3 regions of the Rhodococcus sp. GB-02 genome follow, and region 1 is predicted to be linked to each of the others. Evidence: riboswitches for the same ligand, from Rfam matches in the RefSeq annotation. Region 1 holds a riboswitch; each other region holds the start of a gene.

Region 1 (7,697 bases):
AGATCGCAGAGGAGATCGACCCACTGCTCGTACCGGATGCCGGCGGGATCGGCTGCGACGGTGTCCCCGCACAGCGGAAGATCGGGGAAGAGGACTTCGGCTCCGAGCTTCACGCCGATCTCGGCGAACGGCCACAACGCACCCGAGTACCCGCCGGCGCCGTGGATACCGAGAACCCGAACCGGCGCGTCTGGAACCACTGCCCGCGCGACGTGGACGGTGTTGCCGTTCCACCCCCACCACGTCGGGGTCGGCTCCGGCATGTGGGCGGTGTACCGGTCGGGCATAAACTTCGAGTAATCGGCGCTGGTCACCTACACAATTCTCGGTACCGGCGTCGCCGCTGACAACTCGCATCGGAGGACCGTGTCGACTCGGCGGAAAAGGCCCTCCCAACAGCGCTCGAGGGCTACCTACGACGCGATCTTGGAGGCGGCTACTCGCGTTTTCGCGTCGGAGGGCATGGCGGCGACCACCAACCGGATCGCTGACGAGGCAGGGGTGTCGGTGGGCTCGCTCTACCAGTATTTCGGCGACAAGTACGAGATCCTCTCGGAGTTGGCTAACCGTCACGTGAGTGCTGCGCGGGAAAGTTTTGCGGTCTGTCTTGCCGACATCGTCGAGCGCGAACTCTCCCTGGACGAGGCCGTCCGGGTGTTGGTGGAGTGCGCGGTCGAAGTGAACAGTAAGCCGCGAGAGTTCTTTCACCTGCTCTACGATCAGGTTCCGCGTACGCGTGAGCTCATCGAGCAGGTCGAAGGAATGAATCAGCAACTGGTACTAAGTTTTTCGGTGTACTTGCAGAGCCGCGGTTTCAGCGCGGACGATGCGTTGTTGACGTCGCGGCTGACCGTGACTGCCGTGGACAGTCAGGTGCATCGGGTTGTGCTGGAATCGGATTCACCCGAAGAACTTCGAGTGCGAACGGAAGCCGTCGTGCGGCATACGAGATCGATGATCGGGTCGCAATCTTGATCCGGTGTCGAGAATGGTGACCGCGGTCCGTTATGGTTCTGACGTCATCATCGAGGTAATGGGAAGTCGGTGCAATTCCGGCGCGGTCCCGCCACTGTGAGGTCGTCCATGCGTCGACCGTAGCCAGATACCACCCTCGTTGACGTTGTGTCATGCCACGAGGATGGATCGGTCACACCATGAATGCTGTTGGCGGAGCTCTGTCTCCACCTACCCACCTGCCTTCGCCGAAGGCTGGTGCACCGCGAGGACGACTCGGTCCGGGTATCGTGCTGCCCGCTCTGCTGGTCGTCACCGTGCTCTCTGCTGTGTGCGCGTTGGCGTTCGGATCCGAGATGCTCCCCGTGTCCACTGTGGTGGACGTGGTGCACTCGCGCTTCGGAGGCCCACCCGTCACGCGTTCCGAACTTGCGATCGTGTGGGGGATCAGGGCACCTCGGGTTCTGCTCGGTCTGGCTGTCGGCGCTGGTCTTGCCGTTGCCGGTGCGGTGGTGCAAACCCTCGTCCGTAACGCTCTCGCCGATCCCCACCTGCTGGGAGTGTCGTCCGGTGCGAGTGTCGGTGCCACCGCCGTCATCACCACCGGACTGTTCGCCGGCGCGGGAGTGTGGGCGCTCAGCCTCGGCGCGATGATCGGGGCATTGGGAGCTGCGATTCTCGTCTTCACCATCGCGACGCTGCAAGGCGGTATCACTCCACTGCGATTGGTTCTGACCGGCACCGTTACCGCATCCGCCCTGTCGGCGATCGCGAGTTTTCTGGTGCTGCGTACCAATGATTCCCAGGCCGCGCAGTCCGTATTGTTCTGGCTCCTGGGAAGTTTGGCCGGGGCATCCTGGGACAAGTTGTGGGCGCCGGTCATCGTTGTGTTCCTGCTGACGGCAGCGGTGTTCGCCCTGCACGGTTGGCTGGATGCGCTGGCGGCCGGACCGGACGTCGCGGCTTCGCTCGGTATTCCCATCCGAACCCTGCGAAACGTGCTGTTCGGCGTGCTGGCAGCGTTGGTCGGCACGATGGTTGCAGTGTCCGGCGCGATTGCCTTCGTAGGCTTGGTCATACCGCACGTCACACGCATGCTCGTCGGAGCCAGACATCGAGTGGTGTTGCCGGCGGCAGCGCTGATCGGCGCGTCGTTCCTGGTGTGGGTCGACGTCGTGGCGCGGACCTCGTTGCGGCCGACCGAGATCCCGCTGAGCGTGGTGACCGGGGTGATCGGTGCCCCGCTGTTTCTCCTGCTTCTCGGCCGTCGGCGCTACCGATTCGGTGGCAGTTCGTGAGCGCCCGCGCCCTGGCGCTGACCGCGTCCGGAGTCGTTGTCCGCATCGACCGCCGAACCGTCGTCAAGGGCGTCGACATCGCGGCGGACGCCGGTGCAGTAGTCGGCGTTGTCGGTCCGAACGGATCGGGCAAGTCGACTTTGTTGCGTGCGCTTGCCGGTCTCGGACCGATCGCCGACGGTGACGTACGCGTCGGCGGCGAGTCCGTGCACGCGATGTCCGCGCGTTCGCGGGCCAAAGCCATTTCCTTTGTGGCGCAGGAAGAGCAGAGTCCCGCCGATTTGTTGGTTCACGAGTACGTGACTCTGGGCCGCACGCCACATGCAAAGCCCTGGAGTGTCGGCGGAAAGCACGAGAATGCCGTCGTTGATCGTGCTCTGGGCGAGGTCGGAATGATCGAGCACCGATTCTCTTCGATGGACACGCTTTCCGGCGGCGAGCGTCGGCGGGTATTTCTCGCCCGAGGTCTCGCGCAGGACGCCGGCGTGCTCATCCTCGACGAGCCGACCAATCATCTCGACATCCGGCATCAACTCGAACTGCTCGATCTGGTCCGGTCGTTGGACCGGACGGTGATCATGGCACTGCACGACCTCGATTTGGCTGCGGCAGTGTGCGATCGGGTGCTCGTGCTCGCGGATGGAGTGGCCAGGGCGTTCGGACATCCATCCGACGTACTCACCACCTCGGTGGTGGCAACTGTCTTCGGCGTCGAGACTTTCGAGCTCGTGAACCCCGCGACAGGCCGTTCACACCTCGTATTCGAATCACGAAATTCTCAACTACAACAATCATTTTCGGAGAGTGCACTTTGATACATGTCAAGACCCGAGCGTCGTTCGGTGCGGTTGTAGCCGCGACAGCGTTGTTGACAGTTGCCGGCTGCTCGGCAACTGCACCGGTGGACGAAGCTGCAGACAAGACTTCGGTGACATTGGAGAACTGCGGGACCGAAAGCACTTTCCAGCTTCCGATCGAGAACGTCGTTGCGACAAGCAATGCGGCCAATATCGGCACCATTCTCCGAGTCGGCGGTTTGGATCGTCTCGCGGCCGTCGTGTTGAACACGAACAACGACGCGGTCATGGAGTCGATGTTCGGACCTGGAATTGCGGACGTCCCACACCTGGACGGAACGATCACGATGGAGACGATTCTGGGTAAGCAGGCGGACCTGGTGGTCGGCTCCTACAGTGGCTTGTTCAAGGGAGCCTCCGGTGTGACGCCGGAATCGCTGCAGAGCAACAACATCGATGCATATGTGATCTCCGATAGTTGTCGGCAGAGTGCCGCAGCGGATTCCGCGCTCGGCACGATGGGTCCGTGGGATGCCCTTCGTGCGGACGTGACCAATTACGGAAAGCTGTTCGGAACCGAGGACACCGCCGCCGAGGCGTTGACCGAATTGGATTCACGTTTGGCACGTCTGGAGTCCGCGCCAGATGCCGCCGACAAGCCGAAGGTTTTGATCTACGACAGCGGTGAAGAAGATCTGTACACCAGCGGAGGCAACGGAGCCCCCAACGGAATCATCGACGTCGCCGGGGGAACCAACGTGTTCGCCGACGTCGACAACACCTGGTTCAAAGCGAGCTGGGAGACCGTCGCGAAGTCAGAACCCGACGTCATCGTGATCATGGACTACAAGAAGAGCGCTGACGAAGTACAGGGCAAGATCGACGCGATCAAGAGCCGAGAAGGCCTACGCGATCTCGATGCCGTCAAGCAGAACCGCTTCGTCGTACTCCCGCTCGCCATGTTCACCAGCGGATTCCCCAACGTCTACGGCGCGGAAGAGCTGCGCGCGAAGATCGAAGAGTTCGGACTTGCTCCGTCGAGCAGCATCGACTGGACAACCGCGCCGTCGGCATGAGTGTCGACAGTGGTTCGCATCGGGTGATCGTCGTACTGCGGCCGACCGTCAGCGGCCTCGACGAGTCGGCCGCGCGACGGATGTTCGACGCTGTTCGGGCCGGCACCGACGCCGACGTTCGTGTTGCGTACCTCGATGTCGCGTCGCCGAGCCTTCACGAGGAACTCGATCGAGCGCATACCGATGACGTGGGCAAGGTCGTGTTGATTCCAGTTGCGGTGCCGAGGGATCGGTACCTGCTCACGTGGACCAGCAAGGCGGTCGCGAACTGGCGCGAAACCCGGATCGGTGCCGAACTGGAAGTGTCGCTCCACGAATCGGAAACGCTCGAAGGTGCTGTGGCCGCGCAGGTGATCGACGAACTCGGCGCGGCCGGAAAGCCGATCACCGCGAGTCCGGCGTCGTATCGCAGTCCGGCTTGGTCCGTGATCGAGCAGCACGAGACTCATCTGTTGGTGTGCAAGGGCCCGCGCTGTATGGCGTACGGAGCGGGACCGTTGCACCGGGCCATGAGCGCCGCAGCCAAAGGAACGTCGGCAAAGGTGACGGGAACGGGTTGTCTGAGCCCGTGCAACCTGGGGCCGTTGGTGATCGCGAACCCTGGTGGTACGTGGTTCGGTCATGTGAACGCCGGAGACGCCGATGCGTTGGTGTCCGGTCACGAGGATCGATTGGTGGATCACGTTCTGGACCGGTAGATACCGGGTCGACGAGAACAGAGAACCCGCTGAGCGCGACGTGCGCTCAGCGGGTTCTGTTGTCCTGTCTCAGGAACCGAACGGAAGGGTTCCCGGCGGGATCTGGTATCCACTGCTGCCGACGGAGGCGCTGCCCCAGAGTGCGAGGAAAGCGTTGATGGCGTTGGTGAGCATATGAATGTCCTTTGTGAGATGACTGATTCGTTTTCGACGGTACCGGGTGGATCTGTGGATTCGCTGGGAGTTGGCACCCATTTCACGGGGCTGGCACCCGTTCCGGCAGGTCGGAACGGGTGCCAACTGTCAGCAAAGGGTGCCAACTCCCGGGTGGGTCAGCCCACGTAGCCGGGCGGCATGAGTACGGACTTGGTCTCGCAGAAGGCTTCGAGGCCCTCGGGTCCGTTCTCGCGGCCGATACCGGAGTTCTTGTACCCGCCGAACGGTGATCCGGGATCGAAGGCGTACCAGTTGATCGCGTAGGTACCCGTGCGGATCTGCGCGGCAACTTCGAGGCCGTGATCGATGTCGGTGGTCCACACCGATCCGGCGAGGCCGTAATCCGAATCGTTGGCGATCTTGATGGCCTCGTCCTCGGAGTCGTACGGAATCACCGAGAGAACGGGTCCGAAGATCTCCTCGCGTGCGATGGTCATCGAATTGTCCACGTCGGCGAAGATCGTCGGCTCGACGTACCAACCCTTGTCCAGGCCGGCGGGACGTCCACCACCGAGTACGACGCGTGCGCCTTCTTCCTTGCCCTTGGCGATGTAGCCCTCGACGCGCTCGCGCTGCTTCTCGGAGATCAGCGGGCCGAGTTGTGCTGCAGGATCGGACGGATCGCCGACGGTCATGAAGCCTGCAGCGGTCTTCATTCCCTCGATGACCTCGTCGTAACGCGAACGGGGAGCGAGGATTCGGGTCTGAGCGACACAGGCCTGACCGGTGTTCATCAGGCCGGACATGACGAGCATCGGCATTCCGGCGGCGATGTCGGCGTCCTCGAGGATGATCGCGGCGGACTTGCCACCCAGTTCGAGGGAGCAGCGCTTGAGGTTCTGCGCGGCGATGGCACCGATCTTGCGGCCGACGGCGCTGGATCCGGTGAAGGTGATCTTGTCGATGCCCGCATGAGAGACCAGGTATTCGCCGGTCTCGGCTCCGCCGGGGAGCACGGAGATGACGCCTTCGGGAACGCCTGCCTCGGTGAAGATCTCGGCGATCACGTGGACGGAGAGAGGGGATTCGGGTGCGGGCTTGAGCAGTACGGTGCAGCCGGCGAGCAGTGCGGGGGCCAGCTTGTTGATCGCCAGGAACAGCGGGACGTTCCAGGCCAGCACGGCGGCGACGACGCCGACGGGCTCACGGGTCACCTTGGTCTGCCCGAATGCGCCGGTGCGCTTCTCTTCCCACGCGAACTTGTCGGCCAGCTCGGCGTAGTAGCCCAGCGTCGCCATCGACGGGGTCTGCTGCATCATGCCGACCATGGCGGGCGGCTGGCCCATCTCGTTGGAGATGAGCTGGTTGATTTCCGCGCTGCGCTCTTCGATCAGCTTGGCGGCCTTGGCGAGGATCGCGCCGCGCTCGGCGGGGGTGGTGCGTGACCACGGTCCCTCGAACGCCGCGCGGGCTGCGGACACGGCCGCGTCGATGTCTGCCGGTGCTGCGATGGGACAGCTGCCGACGCGCTCCTCCGTTGCGGGAGAGAACACTTCGAGTACCTGGTCGGTGGCCGGGGCCACCCATGCTCCACCGATGTAGAGCTTGTCGTAGTCAGTCATCAATTCATTCCTCGGTGTTGTCGGTCGCCGCGAGGGCATACGCGTCGTCTGCCTGTGCGGTGTCGGTGAAACTGGTGAATCCGTATTTCTCGTGCGGTCCGATGGCGGCTACCTCGAAAAGGCCGGTGCCGGTACGGGTATTCGTGCCTTCGGTGAGCGTGAAGGACGCGAGGTTGTCGACGGGGGAGAACATGCGTTGGAACGGTTCGATCTCGTGGACCTTGTGGCGCAGTCCCTGTACGACGAGTTCGCCCTGCCACATTCCGTGACGCCAGTCCTGTTCGAGCCCGTAGCCGGTGCCGATTCCGATGTAGTTGGCCAGCAACAGTTCGCAGGTGACGGTGAGGACTTCACCGCCTGGCCGGTGAAAGGTGATGGTCGCTCCGGTGACGTCGCGGGTGTCGGGGCAGAACGTCAGTTCGTGTTCGGGCCGGCCGAGCCATTCGTTGTCCCTGGCTTCGTCCGGCCACACTCGCATGGCTTCTTCGACGATGCGCCTGCCCTGCTCGTCTTCCTGCATGATCACCGAGATCGTGAACTCGTCGAACTGCATGACCGCGTAGATCCAGAAGAAGTTCTGGATTCCGTCGACGGCGCGTCTGCCTTGCGGTTCGGCTTCTCCGACCGGACGCACACCCCACGAGCGGTCGCGGTTACCTCGCCATGTCTTCGGGTCGATCGCGAACTTGTCCCCGTCGACGATGAGCGATCCGGTCCACGTGCCGGTCTGCAGGAAGCGTGAGGTGTCGAACGTGACTCGTTCGAGTTGACGGCGAAAGTGCTTGGGCTCGAGCGCCGCCGGGATGGTGGCATCGAAGGTGATGTCGAAGGAGAGATCGTATTCGCTGCCCGCTTCGAGGACGACGCGGAGCTTCTGAAGTCCTTCCATCACTTCGATGCGCAAAGGTCCGACGGTGGTGTCGGTACGGTCGGCGCCCAGCGCCTTCGACATGCGAGCAACGATGTGGTCGTCACCGCGGCGAAGCACAGCGAATGCGTCCATGACGCCGAGGTTGGGGTACTGGCCGAGTCCGACGATGAGGAACACGTCGGGGGATTCGGTGGGGTAGCAGTTGAAGTAGTAGCGGTCGTAGAA
Region 2 (7,697 bases), 910 kb from region 1:
TTCGCCGTCTGAACCCAAGGCCCTCGGGTGGCACCAGGACTTGTGTCGACCCTCCGGGGGCGAAGCCACATCACCTGTCACCAGTGCGTACCGGGCACGAGTCGGGCGGCGCGTCGACCGAGTTTACGAATGCGTGAGCGCGAGTGGTGCTGTCGCGTCGATGTTGCCGGAAGGTCTGCCGGAGTTTCCTTGTCTACCTGACCCTTTGCCGCTGGAGAATCGGGGAAGGCCTGGTACATCTGGTTGAGGATCCGGTCCTTGGTGTGCGGTGCGAACAGGGTTCCCAGATCGCCCAAAGTTCCCAGTGGCACGTCGATGCGTTTGGGGCGGTCGATCAGCGCGCGGATCACCATTGCCGCAGCTTTTTCCGGGCTGGTGATCGGGCCGTTGTTGTATTCGCCGGTCGGAGCGATCATCGGTGTTTCGACCAGCGGCATGTGGATAGTCGTGAAAGTGATTCCGTCTGCCAGGGTTTCGGAGGCGGCTACGTCCGAGAAACCGTCGAGGGCAGCTTTGCTCGCCACGTAGGCCGAGAATCGGGGCGTCGCCGCCTGAACTCCCGCGCTGCTGATGTTCACGATGTGGCCGAAGCGGCGAGAACGCATGGTCGGCAACAATGCCAGAACCAATCGCACAGCGCCGAAGTAATTCACGGCCATCGTTCGTTCGTAGTCGTGGAAACGATCTGTGGAGTGGTAGATACCGCGTCGGATTGATCGGCCGGCGTTGTTGACCAACATGTCCACGTGATCATGTTCTGCCAGAATGCTTTTGATCGTGTGCTGGACCGATTCGTCGTCGGTGATGTCGCAGGGATAACCGAATGCCTTGCCCCCGGCTGATCGAATCTCCTGTACCGCGGCATCGAGTTCGTCGGTGCGGCGTGCGATCAGGAGAACGGTGGCGCCTTTCTGAGCGGCGGCAATGGCAGATGCCTTGCCGATTCCGGACGAGCCTCCGGTGATCAGAACTATCCGACCGACGAGTGGTCCTTCGGGATGCTTGCGACGTGCGCGATTGGGATCGAGGTTTGCGCGCCAGTACTTCCACAACACAGTCGAGTACGACCCGAACTCGGGGACCACCAGTCCCGATCCGGACAGGGCGGCAACGGTTCTCGCGGAGGTGAATGTCGGCGCCATCGTCATGTTGTCGAGTAAAGCTGCAGGCATACCGATGCGATCGAGGAAGACCTTCCGTGCCGATTCTGCCGAATCCATCGGCAACGGCGAGACGAAGGGTTTGGCGATCACACCCGGCAGGCTGAGTGCGGGCCGCGGCGCTCCAGCGGCCTTGGCGAGTCCGGCATAGATTTCGCGTACCGGTTGAGGTTTCGGATTCACGAGATGGAATGCTTCGCCGTCATGGCCGGGTACATGCATCAATTCGACGAGGGCGGCGGCCACGTAATCGACGGGCACCACGTTGGTCGCGCCGAGGTTGGGGATCGGGACGGGGAGTGCTGCAGGTAGTTTCGCGAGTAGCGCCAGTCCTGGGAACAAGTAATACGGACCGTCGATCTTGTCCATCTCTCCGGTGACGGAGTTACCGACCACGGCAGAGGGTCGATAGACACGCCAGGTGAGGCCTTCTCGTTCCCGAACGATTTTCTCGGCCTCGAACTTGGTTCGGTGGTACGGCGTGGGAAAGCCTTGACCGCAATCGAAATCGGTTTCGCTGAAGGTTCCCGGGTAGTCGCCCGCAACTGCGACTGATGACACGTGATGAAGAGTGGCTCCCAGCTGTGCGGCAAGGTCGACCACGGAGCGTGTGCCCTCGACATTCGTCGAAGCCTGCTCGTCTCCGGCGGTGATGTCGTAGATCGCGCCGAGGTGAAGGACGTGGTCGGCAGGTGGGGGAGAATCGATGCCCAGCCCAGGCTCGGTCAGATCTCCAATGAGCGGATGCACGCGATCGCCGCCGGGAATTGCCGACACCTGTTCTTCGAGTCTGGCGACAGAACCGGCTCTGACCAGCACATGGATCTGAGCAGTTTGATCACGCTCGAGCAGGAGTGGCAGTGCAGCTCGTCCGAGAAATCCGGTACCGCCAGTGACGATGTATGTGGCCATAGTCGGTAACTTACTCCAAAGTAAGATTAGCGGCTAGAGGGAAACGAACATCAATGCGTCATGACACCGTCCTCGGCGTCGAAGTCGATGCCCGCGGTGATGATTCCGGAGAACAAGAACGCGACGGCAAGCGCAAGAGCGGGGATTGCAAGGATCCATTCGAAAATTGTCATGCTCCAAGTCTGACGAAATCAGCTTCGGAGAACATCGCCCTGCGGAGCGATTTAGACGATCGGGCAGTCATCCTCGAGGACGACTGCCCGATCGGGGAAATCCACTAGGTCCTGTTGCTGAAGAGTTTCGGGCGCAGTGGGGGTGCGCGCTCGTCCTTGCGTCGCGTGACGTGATTTGGGATGAGATGTGGGCGGCCGTTGTTCCGAGGGTGTGAAGGCCACGCGCCGTCCGCCAGTAGACCGGCGCACCATCGTCGAGGCGATGGCGTGGCCAGGCCGGCAAACCCTAGGCCGGTTCAGCGCCCGACAAGTCCTCGACCGCATACGGGGTCGTTCCTTCGAACAGAACACCGATCCCGAAAGGATCGGCCATCTCGAGCCTTGACTCAGCGAACCGGGCCATCACGGTCGCAGCGAGCTCACGCACCGCCGACTCCGGCACGGTGGCCGGCTCGATAACCAGACTCACCGGCCTGGAGGCACCGACCCCCTGGACATCGATGATCGATGTCCAGCACGCCAACGAATCGTCCGAGTCGACACGCGAAAACGCTGCTGAGCCGACCACAACACTCTCATGTAGGTCATCCACGACCCTAGTCAAACATGGCTCTCCGCAGGATCCCAGGCACTCTTCAGCGACATGGCCCAGTCGCGATCAGTGGCCGATGCCGACCTTCGCGTGAACCTTTTTCATCCACGCGGGAGCCCACCAGTTCGCTTCGCCCATCAACTTCACGAGTGAGGGCACGAGCAACATACGGATGATGGTCGCGTCGACGATCAGCGCGACGATCATGCCGACGCCCAGGAACTTCATCACCGACAGCCCGGACATCGCGAAGGCCCCGGTCACCACGATCAGGAGTAAGGCGGCAGCCGTCACGATGCGGCCGGTGCGCTCGGTTCCGAACTTGACCGCTTCCTCTGTCGTCGCACCCGCGTTCTTTGCCTCGACCATCCGTGACATCAGGAAGACCTCGTAGTCCGTGGATAATCCGAAGACGACCGCGAGGATGAGCACGACAAACGTCGCCTCCAGCGGAGTTTGACTGACCCCGAGGAGTTCGACGCCGTGACCGTCCTGAAAGACGAAGGTCAGGACGCCGAAGGTGGTCGCGAGGCTCAGGGCTGCCATCAGCACCGCCTTGATGGGCAGGATCACCGACCCGAACGCGAGGAACAATAAGATCAAGGTCGATCCGACCATGATGAGGATCATCACCGGCAGCCAGTGCAGGACGGCGTTGTTGCCGTCGTCGACCATGGCTTGGCCGCCGCCGACAAGCAGTTCCGTCCCGTCGGGAGCGGAGATCGCACGCAGATCCGTGACTGCGGCGCTCTGCGATTGGGGCGTGGAGCCCTCGCTGTACAGCGCCTGAACCGCGATGAGTTGATTGGTGCTCGCGACGACGGTCGCCTGACCGATGCCCTCGACCTGACCGGCGGACTCGGCGATCGCTGCACCTTCGGCCGGGGTGAGAGTGTTCCCGTCCTCGGCCTGAAGGATCAACGTCGCGCCGTTACCGGTCTGAGGGAAGTCGTTGACCAACGTGTCCATCGCGACGCGAGCGGGGTCGTTGTCCGGCAGTGCGGTGTACGAGAGTTCTCCCAAACGGGCGCCGAGCAGAGGCGAGGCCATCACGAGCAGCACGGCCACGATCGTCACCGAGACCGCGACCGGACGCTTCATCACCCACGTGACGACGCGGCCCCAGAACTTGCGCGAGCGTTCCTCGCCGCGTTGCGCCGCATCCTTGCGCCACGTCAGGGCGTTGATGCGATGCCCCAGAATGGCAAGCAGCGCAGGCACAGCGGTCAGCGACAGGACTGCCGCGCTCAGTACTGCAGCGATCGCACCGAAGCCCAGAGACCGGATGACGGCCTGCGGGAAAACGAGCATGCCGCTGAACGCACAGATCAGCAGTAGACCCGAGAACATGACGGTGCGACCCGCCGTCAGAACTGTTCGCTGGGCAGCAGCTCCCGGATCCGAGCCTGAATTCAGTTCTTCACGGAACCGGCCGACCACGAACAGTCCGTAGTCGATCGCCAGTCCCAACCCGAGAAGAGAAGCGACGTTGATCGAGAATGAGGACACATCGGTGACCAAGGTGAGGATCCGGAGAACCGCCAATGCGCTCAGGACACTGAGTACACCTACGAACACCGGAACCGCGGCAGCGACGACGCCGCCGAAGATGAAGACCAGCAGCACCAGAGTGATCGGAATGGCGATGGCCTCGGCGACAACCAGGTCTTTCTCGAGTTTCGTGTTGAATGCGACGCCGACGACGGTGTTGCCCGCGAATTGTGCCTCGGCGCCTTCGACTTCGAGCTTCGGCAAGAGATCGGCGAAAGTGGCCGGCGTGACTCCCGAGTCCGGTGCCAACGTGATCGCAACGGCGCCCATGGATCCGTCGTTCGAGAGCAGACTGGCCTTGGCCGCCGCGTCCGTTCCCCAATACGACTTCACCGACGCCGTCGGCACTTCCGTTTTGAACTGGTCGACCGCGGCCGTCACTGCCGGCCCGATGTCGTCCAGGGTCTTACCGCCTGTGGGCGAATAGATCGCGATGATGTCCGGGGTCTGTGGGCCGAGGTTGTCTTCGATGATGTCGGCGACTTTCGCGGAGTCACTGCCCGGATCGATGAATCCGCCCTGGCTGAGCTTGCCGAATACTCCGAGTCCCCACACCCCACTGATGAGAACTATCAGAACCGCGAGGCTCAGTACCCACCATTTCCGGGCGACGACGGTTTGGGCCCAGCGTGTCATGTATCAACTCCGGTGTGTGGGGGCGTCTGGCCAGATCGACTGTAGTGGGCGTTTGGTCTTGAATCGGAAACGTGATGCATACTGCTCGAAGCACTTGCAAGCCACGCGTGTGGGGGAAGCCGGTCCGAATCCGGCGCTGACCCGCAACGGTAGGTCGATTCTCGGTAGTCGCCGAGCGTCGGCAAGCCCGATTACCCACCGCGCGGTGTGCGACATCCATTCGTCGTGGTCTACGAAAAGGAAGTCCAGCAGGAGCTCTGGCCGAGGATCAGTGTGCGGGCGGAGTTGTCTGTCGGATTCTCATTCGTGGCTCAGAGCCCTTACGAGGTCCCCGTGTCACTTCAGTTCTCCCCTTCCCGCGCCGCCACTGTTCTCATCGCGGTCGCCTTGGTTTCGGCAGGTTGTTCCAAAGGTCAGGAATCAGAGTCGGCGTCTGCTGCGGAATCCTTCGCACAGCCGGTGTCCGTGACCAACTGCGATCGCGAGATGACCTTCGATTCGCCGCCGCAGCGCATCGTGTCTTTGAACGGACACGTCACCGAAGCCCTCATCGAGATCGGCGCGGGTGATCGGATTGTCGGGCGGGCTTACAGTGACAACCCGCCAACTGCCGAGACCGCCGATGTATTCAACAAGATTCCCAGCCTCTCCGATACGTTCCCGAGCATGGAGCAGGTTCTCGACGTCGATCCGGACTTCGTGGTCGGAGGAATGACCAGTGCCTTCAACGAGAAGCAAGGCCGTTCCCGAGACGCTTTCGGCGAGCGCGGAATCAACACCTTCCTCTTCTCCGAATACTGTGGCACCGGTTTCCCCGACATCGGATTGCTCGAGAACGACTACACGCAACTCGGTCGAGTCCTGGGCGTCGAAGATTCCGCCCGCGAGGTCGCCGAGGAGATCAGCGATGGTCTCGATTCCGTCCGCGCTTCGGTCGGGGACGCGGCGCCGGTGCCGACCTTCTTCTACGACAGCGGTGACCAGGTTCCGACGACAATCGGCGGAGTCGGCGTCGGTCAATTGGTCGCGGAATACTCCGGCGTCTCGAACATCTTCGCCGAAGGGACAAAGCCCTACATCGACGCATCGTGGGAAGCTGTTGCCGAGCGTGCACCCCAGGCGATCGTGGTCATCGACTACGGCGACAAGACGGCCGACCAGAAGATCGACTTCCTCCGTGCCCAGCCGTTGATGGCGACCACCCCTGCTGTGCAGCAGAACCGGTTCGTCGTGGTTCCTCTCGCTGACCTGTTCGAGAGTTCACGGTTGGTGCGTTCGGCACAGACCATCGCGACAGCCTTCCATCCGGGCGCTGACGCGGCGAAGTGACCCGCACGCGTTACGGGTACGGCGCCCTGCTTGTCGGCTTGGCGATCGGCTTGGCGATCGTACTGGGGTTGGCCGTCTCCTTGGGATCGGTTCGCATTCCCGTCGGTGACGTCTGGGCGATAGTCGGAGCTCGTTTGGCGCCAGGGACTTTCGAGACGTGGTGGACCGCGGCGCGGGAGTCGATCGTGATCGATTCTCGCCTACCCCGTGCCCTCACGGCTGCGGTGGTGGGTGCGTCCTTGGCGATGTCGGGTGCCGTTGCTCAGGCTGTCACACGGAATCCTCTTGCCGACCCGTATCTACTCGGAGTGTCGTCGGGTGCGGGATTCATGGTGGTGCTTGTGTCGGTGCTGGGTTTCGGTGCCGGCCTCCTCGGGGTTTTCACGATTCCGGTCGCAGCATTCGTCGGGGCGATGATCCCGTTGTTCCTCGCGCTGCTGATCGGCGGCCGGTATCCGCAGCCGACCGCGATCATTTTGGTGGGTGTCGCGCTCGCCCAGATATTCTCGGCGCTCATCACCTTTTGCATCCTGGTGTTGGCCGATGATCGGCACGTGACGTCGGTGATGCACTGGATTGCCGGCGGATTCGGAGATGCGCGATGGTCGACGCTGATCTTCCCGACGATGGCGCTAGTCGTCGTCGGTGCCGCGCTTCTGTTCAGTTCGCGATGGATGGACGTGTTGCAGACCGGTGACGACGGGGCTGCTGCACTCGGTATGAACGTCCGACGGTTCCGTGTCTTGTCCTTGCTCGCGGTCTCCGTACTGGCGGGCGCGGCAGTCAGCGTTGCCGGTGGAATCGGTTTCATCGGTCTGCTGATCCCACATCTGGCAGGCTTCATCGTCGGCACCAGAGCAATTCGACTGCTCCCTGCTGCAGCCCTGCTGGGCGCCGTCGCGATGGTTGCCGCGGATACCGCTGCGCGCTCGGTGGCGCAATCCACTGAAGTCCCGGTCGGGGTGATCACCGCCCTCGTCGGTGCGCCGATCTTCGTCTGGATGCTCTACCGGCAGTATCGGAGGCTCGAACAGTGACACAGGCCAGAACAGTGGCACAATCCAGAACAGTGACACTCCCGAAGGACGCCGAAGCTGCGCCTCTGCTTGAACTCGTCGAGACCCGGGCGAGGCTCGGCAACCGCGAAGTCTTGCGCGGCATCACTTTCGCAGTGACGTCCGGTGAAATATTGGGCTTGGTCGGACCGAACGGCAGTGGCAAGACGACGGCACTGCGCTGCTGCTACAACGCTTTGACGCCGACAGGTGGAGCAGTTCTGATCGATCAAGCCGACTCGACGACGCTCTCGCGTAAGGACATCGCCAAAACCATCTCGGCGAGCGT
Region 3 (7,697 bases), on a different contig from region 1:
CCGAGATCATCGTGCCTGGTGAGCCGCGGCCTCGCGCCCGATTCGAGCAGCAGTGAGTTCACCACCTCGACGGCGTCGTCCACTCCCGTGGCTTCCCAGAACTTTCGCAGTCGTGGACGCAGTGCACGAACCGCCGCCAATTCCTCCAGAGTGCCGTCCCGCCGGCCGGTCCAGCGGTCGGCGTCGAGGAACCTGGTCAGTTCCTCTTGATCCGGCAGCAGCTCGGCCCCGCCGCGGGCCGTGTTGACCAACGAGGCAGCGAAGACGAGCGCCGATTCCGTGTCACCAGCAAAATGCACTTTGACTCCTGAGCCGTATCAACCTAATGTCAGCATCGTAATCGCTTTTACTCCTGACGGGTGACGACGTGAACTCTCGCAACGGCTTGATCTTCGCTCTGCTGTCCGCGGCAACGTTCGGCGTATCGGGCCCGTTCGCGAAATCTCTCATCGAATCAGGGTGGTCCCCCGGCGGCGCAGTGTTCGCGCGCGTTGCCGGCGGCGCACTGGTGATGATGGTGATCGCGGTAGCCACCCAATGGCCTCGACTACGACAGGTCGGCGCCCACACGCGAACCGTACTGCTGTACGGAGTGTTCGCGATTTCCGGCGTTCAACTGTGCTTCTTCAATGCTGTGAAACATCTTTCGGTCGGAGTCGCATTACTCCTCGAGTACCTTGCACCGATCATCGTCATCGGATGGGTGTGGATCACCAAAGGCGCGCGGCCGAGCGTGCAGACACTTCTCGGTGCAGCGGTTGCCTTGATCGGCGCCGCAGTGGTGATCGACGTCTTCGGATCGGCAGAGATCAGTGCCGTCGGAGTCGCGTGGGGACTGGCCGCAGCGGCATGCCTTGCAGTCTATTTCGTCATTTCCGAACGTGCGGACGGCGATCTCCATCCTGTTGTGCTCGCGGCATCGGGGCTGACCGTCAGCGCACTGGTCATCGGCGCACTCGGGCTCGTCGGCATCCTCCCCCTCGAGTTCTCGGCCTCGAACGCAGTCGTGGCAGAACACTCGGTGGGCGTGTGGCTGCCCGTGGCGGTCCTGGTCCTGGTCAGCACTGTCATCGCCTATCTCACCGGCATCGCCGCGATCACGCTGCTGGGGCCGACAATCGGATCTCTCGTAGCGCTGACCGAAGTGCTGTGCGCGGTCCTCGCCGCGTGGATCCTGGTCGGGGAATCCGTCACTGCACTCCAAGCTGTGGGTGGCGCATCTATCATCGCGGGGTTGGTCCTCGCTCGGCTCGGCCAGAGTGCACCGAAACAGATACCGGCCGACCCGATGACAAATGTCATGGCAGAAGAATGACGGACGGACGAGGGCTCGCGTCCTCGAAGCGAGCAGATTCTATGTATGACCTCAGCACAGGCACTGCACACACTCACTGAAGGATCGGCACACGACGCCGTCCGGTTGACCGGACTGCGCAAGAGTTTCGGAACCGTCGACGCCGTCAAGGGCATCGACCTGAGCATCCGCCCCGGCGAGATCGTCGCGTTCCTCGGCCCGAACGGCGCAGGCAAGACGACAACCATCGACATGATCCTCGGACTGTCCCGACCGACGTCGGGCGACGTGAGCGTCTTCGGAATGTCACCCCGATCGGCGATCGCCCGCGGACTCGTGTCCGCAGTCATGCAGACCGGCGGGCTGCTCAAAGAACTGACGGTGGCCGAGACCGTGCAGCTGACCGCCAGCCTGTACGCCCAATCCCGTCCGGTCGACGAAGTGCTGGGGCGAGCCGGAATCCTCGACATCTCCGATCGCCTCGTCAGCAAATGCTCAGGCGGACAACAACAGCGCCTGCGGTTTGCGATGGCGTTGCTGTCGAACCCCCAATTGCTCATTCTCGACGAGCCGACCACCGGTATGGACGTCGAAGGGCGTCGGGACTTTTGGTCCGCCATCCGCGCCGACGCAGATCACGGTCGCACTGTGCTTTTTGCGACGCACTACCTCGAAGAGGCCGATGTCTACGCCGACCGCATCATCCTGGTCCGGCAGGGCACAGTCGTCGCCGACGGAACCACCGCCGAGGTCAAGGCGATGGCGTCCGGGCGCACCCTGCGCGCACGAGTCCCCGGTATCACCGACGAACTGCTGCGAGCCATACCGAACTCGGACGCCGTCGAGGTGCGTGGTGAGTCATTGCTCGTGCACTCGGGTGACACCGATGCCGTTGCACGGTTCCTGTTGACCAATACCCAGGCTCGCGATCTCGAAATCGTCTCGCGTGGCCTCGAAGACGCATTCATCGCACTCACGTCGAACAACTCCGAAGGACAGAAGTGATGACCACTGCAACCGAAGCGAACACGTACGGAGCCGAGCGAACCGTCGTACCTCTCGGCGGATTCAACACGACGCTGTTGCGACTGGAATTTCGTCGCCTGACTCGCAATCGGCGCACGATGATCTTCACGCTCGTCATGCCGGTTGTCTTCTTCCTCGTCTTCGGGCTCGGTCAAGGCGACGACGATCACGGGATCGGGCACGGCAATGTCGCCGCGTACATCATGATCAGCATGGCCCTGTACGGCGCGATGCTTGCAACTACCAGTGGCGGGGCGATGGTCTCGATCGAGCGAGCGTCGGGATGGAGCCGTCAACTTCGGCTGACTCCCCTGACGCCGGTCGCCTACATCGCCGTCAAACTGATCATGGCGATGCTGCTCGGTCTCGTCTCGATCCTTGTCGTCTACGTCGTCGGCGCGTTCACCTCGGCGCAGATGGACGGATCACTCTGGTTCACAACGGCATTGATCGCCTGGTTGGGATCGTCGATCTTCGCGGCCTTCGGCCTGTTCATGGGGTATCTACTCCCCAGTGAGAACGTCATGCAGTTGCTCGGGCCGGGACTGGCTCTGCTCGCCTTCGGCGGCGGACTCTTCGTACCGCTCACCGACGGTTCCGTATGGGCGACCATCGCACAGTTCACCCCGATGTTCGGCATCAACGCCCTCGCCCACGCACCGTTGACGGGCAATAGCATTCACTGGACCTGGATCGTCAATATCCTGGTGTGGTTCGCCATCTTCGCCGGCGGAGCGATCTGTCGGTTCCAACGAGATACGGAGCGTGTGTAGTTGTCGCAAACGACTGACCGAGAAGATTCCGTCGCGCTCCCGCGGCGGAATCGTTTCGGCGTTCTCTTCGCGGCGGTCTGGATGGTATTTCTCGGCGGGCCGCTGATCGAGGGATGGAATCTGCGCGACGAACTGCGCGGCTGGACAGGGATTCTCGCGACGATCACCTTCAGTGCGCTCTACCTCTACACGTTCGCCACAACTCAGCAGCGGCGCCGAATGACCATGACTCGGCCGAAAATTCGCGAAGCTGCACTGGCTCTGGCCGCTCTGACCGCGTTGGCCGCCGTGATGATCGTCAGCGTCGGGCCGACGGGTTTGGCAGCCGCACCGTATCTCGCGGTGACAGCGGTGACGCTGCTGCCGACCGTCGCGGGCGGCATTCTCGCCTTGGTGTTTGCAGCCTCCGTGGAGATAGTCAGCCTCTCATCCGGGTGGGGTAATTACTCCGGGCTCTCACTCGGAGTCTGCGCGGCCGCATTCGCGACCTGGGGAATCATGTCCCTGATCAGCCGCAACTTCGCCATGCTCCATGAACGCGAAGAGCAAGAGCAGCGAGCAATCATGGAGGAGCGAACGAGGATGGCGCGCGATCTGCACGACATACTTGGGCACTCGCTGACCGTCATCACGATCAAAGCCGAACTGGCCAACCGCCTACTGGACGTCGACATAGAACGTGCACGCAGCGAACTCGACGATCTCGAAAGACTCTCTCGAGACGCGCTTGCGGACGTGCGCTCGGCCGTCGAAGGATTTCGTGGAATTTCACTTCCCGTCGAGATAGCCCGTGCGCGAGAGGCATTGCGTGCGGCAGGTATCGAAGACGAGGTGCCGAGCAGTACCGACATGGTCCCCACTCGCCTCCGAGAACTCTTCGCATGGACGATCCGTGAGGGCGTCACCAACGTGGTTCGGCACAGCGGGGCAACACACTGTCGGATCACGGTCGACGAAAGAAGCGCATCTGTCGTCGACGACGGACGAGGGGCCGGGTCGACGTCTTCCGGCAACGGTCTGATCGGATTGCGTGAGCGGGCCGGCGCGTCGGGCGCACGAGTGGTCATCACTCATCCCGAACCACAAGGGTTTGCACTTCAGGTCGTCGAACAGGAGAAAGTGTGAGCAACCAGGGCGATCGAGCAACCATACGGCTGCTCTTGGCGGACGACCAGGCGCTCGTGCGAGGAGCTTTGGCCGCGCTACTCGATCTGGAATCCGACCTGTCCGTGGTGGCCGAGGTCGGACGCGGTGACGAGGTGGTGGCCGCCGTACTCGAGCACCGCCCGGACGTCGCGCTTCTCGACGTCGAGATGCCCGGCATGGACGGTATCGCCGCGACAGCGGCCCTTCGCGAAGCAGCACCCGAGACCCGGGTTCTGATCGTCACCACGTTCGGGCGCCCAGGCTTTCTCCGTAAAGCCCTGCACGCGGGGGCCGGCGGGTTCGTCGTCAAGGACACACCCGCCAGGCAGCTTGCCGACGCGGTCAGGCGTGTTCATGCCGGACTGCGCGTCGTCGATCCCACCCTTGCGGCTGACAGCCTCGTCAGCGGCGAATCGCCCCTGACGGAGCGTGAGACCCAAGTACTGCGCGCTGCTCACGACGGCGCACCCGTGGCGGCCATCGCAGGGGCGCTGTTCTTGTCCGCAGGGACAGTTCGAAATCACCTGTCGTCCGCAATGGGTAAGACGGGTGCCACGACCCGCGCCGAAGCCGTGAGAATCGCCGAGTCGAACGGCTGGCTCTGATCCGCGTATGCCGGAATCCGCTTCGCCGGCAAATAGTCCGCCGTTCGATTCTTGATGACGATTTGTCCAGATCACTCAAAGTAGGGACCTTCTACCCTAGGGATTTTCCCTGCAACGACTCCCTTCGTGAGAATCCAAAACAGCTAATCGTTCGATAACTGGCTATGATTCAGTTAATTGAATCGACGGAACCTGCGCGTAACGAGGGAAGGGATGTCTCATGTCGAACCAGTTCAACGATCGCTTGAACTCGCTGTTCGAGACTGCCGACTTTCACGTCACCAACGCGATGGTCGTTCGCGGCATGACCGAGTTCGGTTGCCGCATCTCGACGCCGTACCTGTCGCAACTACGCACCGGCGTCCGAACCAACCCGTCACCCGAAGTGGTCGCTGCCCTCGCACACTTCTTCAACGTCCATCCGGACTACTTCTACGCCCCGTCCGACCACACTCCACCGACCATTTCCGGTGGCGAAGCAGACCTCTCACTTCTCGAACAGTTGCATAACGTGCGCCTGCGAAACCTCACTGCTCGGGTCGTCGACCTCTCACCGTCTTCGCAGGATCTGCTTGTCGAAATGGCGGAGAATCTACGTTCCTCCGAGAATCTTCCGCGCGTACCACCGGACTCGAATTCCTACATGTCACGCGCGTAGCGCCCTTCGCCGACTCTCCTTGACTGCGCAGGGAGGGTTGGCCTTATGCTGATCGATGCAGCTGGTTCGCCCGGCACGGTCATGAGGAGCCCCGAAGACCGTTCCCGGCGTCGAAGCCCCGTCAGCGCAAGCTGACGGAGTGAGAGGGAACCCGGTGAAAATCCGGGACTGTCCCGCAGCGGTAAGCAGGAACGACCGCCGTTTATGTGCACTGGGCATCCGCCTGGGAAGCGACGGCCAGTAGGTTCGATCCAACTCGATCGAGTGCCCGCGAGTCCGAAGACCTGCCGACTGTGTCGGGCACGCCGTGCCCGACGGTCCACCGCCTCGTGGAATGGGCGTGTAGATCTCCATCGGACCTCGTGTGTGGTTCGGGCAGTGCTGCCCGCCGAAGCTCGGGGTCTCGTGAGGTATACCCGTCTGCCGGCAGTGGCCATCAGTGCATTGGCAATCTGGAGAAACTCCGTGACAACGACATTCACTTCGACCGTGCTGGGCTCACCGCGCATCGGTCCTCATCGAGAACTCAAGCGGGCAACCGAAAGCTACTGGGCGGGGCGCATCGGCGCCGACGCCTTGCAGAGCGTCGCCCGTGACCTCCGTCGGCAGGGCTTGGCCGACCTCCGTGACCTGGGCCTCGACTCGATCCCGGTCAACACCTTCTCCTTCTACGATCAAATGCTCGACACCGCAGTTCTTCTCGGAGCACTTCCCGATCGCGTCGCATCGGTCGCCGATCCGTTGGACCGCTACTTTGCAGCTGCCCGTGGGACGGACACCATCGCGCCGCTCGAAATGACGAAGTGGTTCGACACCAATTACCACTACCTGGTGCCGGAGGTCTCGCCGTCCACCACGTTCGCACTCGACCCGTCCAAAGTCTTGTCCGAACTCGCAGAAGCACTTTCCGACGGCATTGCTGCCCGCCCGGTCGTCATCGGACCGGTCACCTTCCTGTTGCTTTCGAAGTCTGTCGGCACTGACGAGCCTCTGCTCTCGCGGCTCGACGAACTGCTCCCCCTCTACGCGGATCTACTCGGTCGGCTCGCGAAGGCCGGCGCGGAGTGGGTTCAGCTCGACGAACCGGCTCTCGTAGGTGATCGCACCGACGAGGAAATCGAAGCGGCACGCGCTGCGTACGAACAGCTTTCGGCACTGACCGAGCGGCCGTCGATCCTGTTGGCGTCATACTTCGGCTCGCTGCGTGACGCGCTGCCCGCACTCGCGTCCACCGGTGTCGAAGGATTTGCCGTCGATCTGGTGGCCGGTCAGGACTCGATCGGCTCCGTCCCCGAACTCGCCCGCAAACTGGTCGTCGCCGGAGTGGTCGACGGACGAAACATCTGGCGGTCGGATCTGGATTCGGCACTGAGCACGTTGGGTGCTCTGTTGGGCAGCGTGGATACTCTTGCCGTCTCCACATCGTGCTCCCTGCTGCACGTTCCGTACACTCTCGACGCAGAAGCCGATGTCGACAAGGCCCTGCGCTCGTGGCTCGCGTTCGGCACCGAGAAGGTCAAGGAAGTAGTAACTCTCGCAACCGCTCTCACACAGGGCCGAGAGTCGGTGGAGGACGAGTTCGCTCTGGCACGAGCGGCCGCGTCGACCCGCAAGGACGATCGCAGACTCAATGATGCGAGTGTTCGAGGCCGTCTGGACGCGGTGCTGAACTCGGCGACCGGTCGCGCGCCCGCCGCCGAACGTCGCGCTGCCCAGGACGAGTTGCTTTCTCTGCCGCCGCTGCCCACGACGACCATCGGTTCATACCCGCAAACCTCGAAGATCCGCATCGCTCGCGCAGCACTGCGCAAGGGCGAGATCGACGAAGCCGAGTACGTCAACCGTATGCGCGCCGAAATTGCCGAAGTTGTTGCGCTCCAGGAAAAGCTGGACCTGGACGTGCTTGTTCACGGTGAGCCGGAACGCAACGACATGGTCCAGTACTTCGCGGAGCAGTTGGACGGATTCTTCGCCACCGCCAACGGTTGGGTCCAGTCGTACGGCACCCGCTGCGTGCGTCCGCCGATTCTGTACGGCGACGTCTCGCGCCCGAAGCAGATGACCGTCGACTGGATCACGTACGCACAGTCGCTGACAGACAAGCCTGTCAAGGGCATGCTCACCGGGCCCGTCACCATTCTGGCCTGGTCGTTCGTCCGTGACGACCAACCCCTCGCCGACTCGGCAAATCAAGT

Evidence for each region. A riboswitch is a leader RNA that binds a small molecule or an ion and turns the genes downstream of it on or off. The one in region 1 is predicted to bind cobalamin.
Region 2: it holds a riboswitch for cobalamin, as region 1 does, so the genes downstream of both, ACSW29_RS11125 (ABC transporter substrate-binding protein) here and ACSW29_RS06815 (FecCD family ABC transporter permease) in region 1, are expected to answer to the same signal.
Region 3: it holds a riboswitch for cobalamin, as region 1 does, so the genes downstream of both, metE (5-methyltetrahydropteroyltriglutamate--homocysteine S-methyltransferase) here and ACSW29_RS06815 (FecCD family ABC transporter permease) in region 1, are expected to answer to the same signal.

What each region holds. Positions count from the first base shown of each region.
Region 1 covers NZ_JBPUKE010000001.1:1,438,678-1,446,374, forward strand. The annotation lists gene ACSW29_RS06805 (alpha/beta hydrolase) at 1-314, opposite strand, end outside; gene ACSW29_RS06810 (TetR/AcrR family transcriptional regulator) at 367-975, shown strand; cobalamin riboswitch at 992-1,127, shown strand; gene ACSW29_RS06815 (FecCD family ABC transporter permease) at 1,245-2,252, shown strand; gene ACSW29_RS06820 (ABC transporter ATP-binding protein) at 2,249-3,067, shown strand; gene ACSW29_RS06825 (ABC transporter substrate-binding protein) at 3,064-4,125, shown strand; gene ACSW29_RS06830 ((2Fe-2S) ferredoxin domain-containing protein) at 4,122-4,823, shown strand; gene ACSW29_RS06835 (aldehyde dehydrogenase) at 5,156-6,601, opposite strand; gene ACSW29_RS06840 (hypothetical protein) at 6,606-7,697, opposite strand, start outside.
Region 2 covers NZ_JBPUKE010000001.1:2,351,505-2,359,201, forward strand. The annotation lists gene ACSW29_RS11105 (SDR family oxidoreductase) at 78-2,072, opposite strand; gene ACSW29_RS11110 (hypothetical protein) at 2,123-2,245, opposite strand; gene ACSW29_RS11115 (hypothetical protein) at 2,532-2,837, opposite strand; gene ACSW29_RS11120 (MMPL family transporter) at 2,904-5,024, opposite strand; cobalamin riboswitch at 5,094-5,241, shown strand; gene ACSW29_RS11125 (ABC transporter substrate-binding protein) at 5,358-6,353, shown strand; gene ACSW29_RS11130 (FecCD family ABC transporter permease) at 6,350-7,390, shown strand; gene ACSW29_RS11135 (ABC transporter ATP-binding protein) at 7,423-7,697, shown strand, end outside.
Region 3 covers NZ_JBPUKE010000002.1:657,732-665,428, forward strand. The annotation lists gene ACSW29_RS16215 (CGNR zinc finger domain-containing protein) at 1-299, opposite strand, end outside; gene ACSW29_RS16220 (EamA family transporter) at 368-1,315, shown strand; gene ACSW29_RS16225 (ABC transporter ATP-binding protein) at 1,361-2,299, shown strand; gene ACSW29_RS16230 (ABC transporter permease) at 2,299-3,093, shown strand; gene ACSW29_RS16235 (sensor histidine kinase) at 3,094-4,218, shown strand; gene ACSW29_RS16240 (response regulator transcription factor) at 4,215-4,844, shown strand; gene ACSW29_RS16245 (helix-turn-helix domain-containing protein) at 5,065-5,502, shown strand; cobalamin riboswitch at 5,600-5,808, shown strand; gene metE (5-methyltetrahydropteroyltriglutamate--homocysteine S-methyltransferase) at 5,968-7,697, shown strand, end outside.